One region of the Paenibacillus sp. MMS20-IR301 genome, then DNA from elsewhere that is predicted to be linked to it. Evidence: predicted binding sites of a transcription regulator. Region 1 holds the regulator's gene; the other holds the start of a gene.

Region 1 (3,432 bases):
TGCCGGTAAGGACCCAGTAGATTGAATTTTCATCCCAGATGGATTTCTGCGCCTTCGTTATTTCCGTCAGCCCGGCCTGCGTTCTGGCAAGCTGCCTGGCTTCATTCCGCTCGTTCCACTGATCCTTCATAATGTAGGCGTAAAACTGGCTTAGTCCGAACAGAAGGAGCAATACCAGGGAGATCCCCAGCGGAAGCCACTTTCTCCTCTTTTTCAACATGCAGCTTCCTTTCTATATAACCTCTATTACCGTTTAAGCAGATTTTCGAACGTTTCCTGCGCTTTACGGCGGATAGCCTCTTCGTCCAGGGTAAGGCACTGCTTGTGCTTCACAACCTGCTTGCCGTTCACCCATACATGCTCGACATCCTTGCCGCTGGCTGAATATACGGCATGTGACAAGAGATCCGTGTGCGGCAGCAAATGCGGCTGATCGATATCAATCGCGATGAAATCGGCCTTCATCCCCGCAGCAAGACGCCCGATATTATTCAGGAAAATAGACTGCGCCCCGTATTCTGTCGCCATCAGCAGCGCCTGCGGTGCCGGTACGGCCGTCGGATCACCGCTCACACCCTTGTGAATCAGCGCGGCCATCCGCATCTCCTCAAACATATCCAGGTTGTTGTTGCTGGCTGCACCGTCTGTGCCGAGTGACACCTTAACACCGGCTCTCAGCAAATCCGGAACACGGGCTACGCCGCTGGCCAGCTTCAGGTTGCTGCAGGGATTATGCGATACGCCGACATTATGGCGGGCAAGAATTCCGATCTCCTCATCATTCAGATGAACACCGTGGGCAACCAGGGACGGACGCGTGAACATGCCCAGCTTCTCAAGGTGTGCAACCGGACGGAGTCCGTAATCAGCCGCGTTCTGTTCTACCTCACGCAGGGTTTCGGACATATGCGTATGCATCGGCAGGTCCAGATCATGGGCAGCCTGTACAAACCTCATGAAGAACTCAGGAGGGCAGGTGTAAGGCGCATGCGGCGAGATCATCGAGGTAATTCTGCCGTCTGCCTTGCCATGCCAGTTCCGGGCAAAAGCAACCGCTTCCGCCAGCTTGTGGTTCTGCACCTCTTCGGGACACAGGCCGATAACGCCGCGCATCAGCACGCCGCGGATTCCGGACTGCTCCGTAACCTCCGCTACCCGGTCCATGTGGTCGTACATATCGAGGAAGGTGGTAGTGCCGCTCTTCAGCATCTCCAGCACGGACAGCGAAGTTCCCCAATACACATCATCACCGGTGAATTTCTCTTCCATCGGCCACATTTTTTCCTGCAGCCAGGCTTGAAGGACCATATCATCACCATACCCGCGGAGCAGCGACATGGCTGCATGGCCGTGTGTATTAATGAGACCCGGCATGAACAGCAGACGGCTGCCGTCGATGACCTGGAAATCCTCACCCGTTACAGGCTTAGCTTCACCTATGTACGTAATCAGATCATTTTCTATAGTCATATAACCGCTCAGCACCGGCTGGTCACTGCCCGGAACGAGGAAACGGCCATTCTCAATAACAGTTTTATTGCTGCTCATCTGCCACTTCTTCCTTTCCATCATGCAAATAATAAGCCAGACTCTGCAGATCGGTAGTGAAGTCGGCAGCGTGAATCCGGATGTTCGCCGGCGTCTTCAGAATGACCGGGGCAAAGTTCAGAATAGCCTCAATCCCTGAATCCACCAGGATATCCGCTACATTCTGGGCTTCGCTGTCCGGTACGGTAATGATCCCGATACGAATGCCCTGCGCGCGGATTGTATCACCAAGCTCATTCATCGGCTGTACGGTCAGAGAGTTGATCTGCTGGCCTACTTTAGGCTCGTAAGCATCAAAAATAGCCGTGATCTTCATCGTATCCTTCAGATAGGCATTGTAATTGGACAAGGCATGGCCGAGATTACCGGCTCCTACCAGCGCTACATTAATTTGCTGGTCCAGCTTCAGAATGTGGCGGATTTTCTCTATGAGATAAGAGACATCATAACCGATGCCCTTTCTGCCGAAATCCCCGAAATAAGCCAGGTCCTTGCGGATCTGGGCAGGGTTCAGATCAAGCTTTTGTCCCAGCTCCTGAGAAGAAACTGTAGAGATTTCACGTTTTTGGAGATCGTTCAGGAAACGCAGGTACACTGGGAGCCTGCGCACGACGGCCTCCGATATTTTATCCGATTTCATGTTTTCTCCTCCTAAAAGTTTTGTAAGCAAACGCTTCATTTATTAACTTCGTGCAAAACTTGCTTCGTAAGCATAGTCTTAGTTTGATAGCATTAAAAAAGTTGAACTTAAAGCTGAATTGTCACTGCGGTGAACATTTGGACTTCCGGCCGCTGTTGCCCCAAAATTTCTTAATTAATACCACTTTTAGCGGTATAAATCCGGTGGCAAAGGCGATCGCTATCGCTCCTACAGTTCCAAATTTCCCCTTCGATCCTTTTTGCTTTTCGTTAGTTATAGAAACCCTGCTCCGCTGCCGCGGCATCTGGTCAGCAGCAGCGACCGGGTCTTCGGGTAAATTAGGATCTATTAATAATATCAACCGGCAGCCGTTTATGAAACCCCGCCTTCATCAAGCCACTCTGCAATCCGCGGAACCATCTGCTCAGTCAGCATATGCTCCATCTTCGGACCGGGCAGTGAATACAGGAAGTATTTCCCGTAATAAGCTTCAATGACCCTGGTATCATATACAATAACAATGCCGCGGTCTTGTGCGGTGCGGACCAGCCGTCCAAAGCCCTGCTTGAACCGGATGACCGCCTGCGGAACAGACAGCTTCATAAACGGATTTTTCTTTTGGGCCTGCAGCAGCTCCGACTTCGCTTCGGCGAGCGGATGGTTCGGCGGCTGAAACGGCAGTCTGACGATAGCGAGACAGGTCAGTGCATCTCCGGGAATGTCTACCCCTTCCCAGAAGCTGCTCGTACCCAGCAGCACCGCAGCCGGGCTGTCCTGGAAACGGCGGATCAGCTTGCTCCGGCTACCGCCCTCCACCCCTTGTCCAAGCACTGAGATATCCTGCATTGCCAGGGCTTCCTTAAGCGGATCATACACCTGCCGCAGCATTTTGTATGATGTGAACAGCACCAGCATCCGCCCGCGCGTGGCTATAGCCGCTTCTGCGAGTGAACGTACCAGCGTATCAACGAACCGGGCATCCCCGATGCTGCCCTTCACGCTTGGGAAGTCACGGGGGATGACCAGCAGCGCCTGCTCCCGGTAGTTGAACGGAGACGGCAGCAGCGAAGTCATCAGCCGTCCTTCTTCTGCAGCTCCGCCCAGACCCAGATTATCAATCATGAACTGGAAGGATTTGTCCACCGACAAAGTGGCGGAAGTCAGAATAATACTCTTCTTCTTGTCGAAGAACAGCTCTCTGAGCTGTGTGCTGACATCGACCGGAACAGCGTACATCTGCAGTG
Region 2 (3,432 bases), 230 kb from region 1:
TAGCGTATTTAATTGCGCTCAGCGAGTCAGCTGCAACGGACAGACCAGCGATACCGCAAGCCATCGTGCGCAGAATGTCGCGGTCATGCAGCGCCATTTCGATACGTTCATAAGAATACTTGTCATGCATATAGTGAATGATGTTCAGCGTGTTAACGTAAGTCTTAGCCAGCCATTCCATCATTGGTTTGAAGCGTTTCATTACTTCGTTGTAATCAAGATATTCGGAAGTGATCGCCGGATATTCAGGACCTACCTGAGCGCCGGATTTCTCATCTTTACCACCGTTGATTGCATAGAGCAGAGCTTTTGCCAGGTTGGCACGAGCGCCAAAGAACTGCATTTGTTTACCGATACGCATTGGGGATACGCAGCAGGCAATCGCGTAATCTTCACCCCAGTATGGACGCATTACATCATCGTTCTCATATTGGATAGCGCTGGTTTCGATAGAAACTTTGGCACAAAATTTCTTGAAGCCTTCAGGAAGCTTCTCAGACCAAAGTACAGTCAAGTTTGGTTCTGGTGCAGGTCCCAGGTTGTACAGGGTGTGCAGGAACCGGAAGCTGTTCTTAGTTACCCGGGTTGTTCCGTCTTCAGCCATACCGCCGATGGATTCAGTAACCCAAGTAGGGTCGCCGGAGAACAGATCGTTATAGTCAGGCGTACGCAGAAATTTCACGATACGCAGTTTCATTACGAAATGGTCAACAATTTCTTGTGCTTGCTCTTCAGTCAGGGTACCTTCTTCAAAGTCACGTTGTGCATAGATGTCAAGGAAGGAGGATACGCGGCCCAGGGACATTGCCGCACCGTTCTGTTCTTTAACTGCTGCCAGATAACCGAAGTATACCCATTGGGTAGCTTCTTTGAAGTTATTGGCCGGTTTGGAAATATCCATACCATGTTCAGCAGCCATTTGCTTCAGTTCGCCCAGGGCACGGATCTGCTCGGACAGCTCTTCACGCAAACGGATTACATCTTCTGTCATGGAATCCACTTCAAGCTCGGTCAGTTGCTGTTTCTTATCTTTGATCAGGAAATCAATACCGTACAGAGCAACACGGCGATAGTCGCCGATGATGCGTCCGCGGCCGTAAGCATCAGGAAGACCTGTAATTACGCCGGATTTACGCACAGCTCTCATGTCTGGTGTATATGCATCAAATACGCCTTGGTTATGCGTTTTGCGGATGTTCGTGAACATGTCGACGATGTTTTGCGGAAGCTCGAAGCCATAAGCCTTAGTAGCATCGATCATCATCTTAATACCGCCGAAAGGTTGAATGGAACGTCTGAAAGGCGCGTCAGTCTGAACGCCGACAATTTGTTCCTTGTCCTTGTCAATGTAACCTGGTTTGTGGGAAGTAATAGTAGAGACAGTATCCAGGGAAACATCCCATACGCCGCCTTTTTCTCTTTCTTCCTTGCTGAGCTGGGAAATAATCTTCCAAAGTTCAGTTGTATTGCTTGTTGGACCTACGAGGAAATCTTCGTTTCCTTCATAAGGCTTAATGTTCTTACCGATAAACTCGTTAACGTCAACTTTTTTGGACCATTTGCCTTTAACAAAACTTCTCCAACCCGACTTTACTTCTTGTACATCTTTTTCAATCACCGACATGCTAAATCCCTCCATTTATATTTATCATATTTGTAGAGATCGCGGGCTTGAAGGTTGATCCCGTGTCTCGTGATCCCATTGTTATATTGGTTGTTATAAAATTCACAATCGCGATTTCATAACTGGGATCGTTCTTTATATAAACATTTTAGTTTATTTTCTGAAAAAGGACTGTGACAAATATCACTCTTTCGGTGATATTTGTCACTTCCATCCAGTTCCATATTAACCTATAAACTCATTCTTTGCCAAACAATCAGATGTTAGTTGTCGAATTTGCCGTAGAATGCATTGCGGTATACATCAGCAAGCTCGGATACCAGCGGCAATTTAGGGTTGGCAGTTGTACATTGGTCTTCAAATGCACGGTCAGCCAGGTAATCAACACGGGATTCGAAGTCCTTAGGATCGAAACCAAGCGCCGAGAACGATTCTTCGATACCGAGCTTTTTGTTCATTTCACGGATCGCATTGATCAGGCTTGTTACGCCTTCTTCTGTAGTGCGGGCCGGCAGTCCCAGAATGCGGGCGATTTCGGCATAACGCTCGTCAGCTACGAAGTGCGAGTATTTAGGGAACGAAGCGAACTTCGTAGGTTTCTTGGCATTGTAACGGATGACATGCGGCATCAGGATGGCGTTGGTACGGCCGTGTGCGGTGTGGTACTGGCCGCCCCACTTGTGCGCCAAGCTGTGGTTGATACCCAGGAAGGCGTTAGCGAAAGCCATACCAGCCAGTGTCGAAGCATTGTGCATTTTCTCGCGTGCCAGCTTGTCGCCGGTCAGTGCGGATTTCTCCAGCCACTGGAATACCAGCTGAATGGCTTTGATTGCCAGACCATCGGAGTAGTCACTAGCCATAACCGAAACATAAGCTTCAATCGCGTGAGTCAATACGTCCATACCTGTATCGGCAACTGCAGTTCTTGGCAAGCTGTATACAAACTCAGGATCGATGATTGCAACATCCGGAGTCAGCTCATAATCAGCCAGCGGATACTTAGTATTGTTCCCTGTTGTCTTATCAGTAATTACTGCGAATGAAGTTACTTCGGAACCTGTACCGGAAGTTGTCGGAATCGCAACGAATTTGGCTTTATTGCCGAGCTTAGGGAATTTGTATACGCGTTTGCGGATATCCATGAATTTCTGTTTCAGACCATTGAAGTCAGCATCCGGATGTTCATAGAACAACCACATTCCTTTTGCAGCGTCCATCGGGGAACCGCCGCCCAGTGCGATGATGCAGTCCGGCTGGAATCTGTTCATCATGGCTGTACCTTTTTCTACTGTAGTAGTCGAAGGATCCGGTTCAACTTCCGAGAACACTTCGATCGCTACAGGAGTCTGGCGTTGACGCAGATAGTGCTCAACTCTTTCAACATAGCCCAGTTTAACCATCATAGGGTCAGTGATAATCGCTACGCGAGTGATATCAGGCATTTTGGCCAGGTACTGAGTGGATCCCTTTTCGAAATAAATCTTGTCAGGTACTTTAAACCATTGCATATTCACTGTACGACGATTCACCCTTTTCACGTTGATCAGATTGATGGCAGTCACGTTCTGCGATACCGAGTTACGTCCGTAAGATCCGCAGCCCAGTGTCAATGAAGGGATATTAGTGTTATAGATATCGCCGATTGCGCCATGAGTAGAAGGCGAGTTGACGAGAATACGTCCGGTTTGCAGACGGTTAGAGAACTTCATGATCACTTCTTCGTTGTTCGAGTGGATCGCCGAGCTGTGGCCCATACCGCCGAATTCAACAATTTCAGCTGCACGTTCGATACCCTGATCAGCGTTCTT

Evidence for each region. The regulator Rex, encoded in region 1, represses fermentation and respiration genes when NADH is low (regulators of the CRP and FNR family bind a similar motif). The targets are predictions, from matches to a motif close to TTGTGAAATATTTCACAA.
Region 2: pflB (formate C-acetyltransferase) is a predicted target of Rex. The motif match lies at 1,715-1,732, and genes of this name have one in related genera.

The regions. Positions count from the first base shown of each region.
Region 1 is NZ_CP135275.1:1,040,912-1,044,343, reverse strand. Features, by position in the region: gene LOS79_RS04470 (cell wall elongation regulator TseB-like domain-containing protein) at 1-220, opposite strand, end outside; gene LOS79_RS04465 (amidohydrolase) at 247-1,548, opposite strand; gene LOS79_RS04460 (redox-sensing transcriptional repressor Rex) at 1,535-2,188, opposite strand; gene dinG (ATP-dependent DNA helicase DinG) at 2,561-3,432, opposite strand, start outside.
Region 2 is NZ_CP135275.1:807,693-811,124, reverse strand. Features, by position in the region: gene pflB (formate C-acetyltransferase) at 1-1,624, opposite strand, end outside; gene adhE (bifunctional acetaldehyde-CoA/alcohol dehydrogenase) at 1,888-3,432, opposite strand, start outside.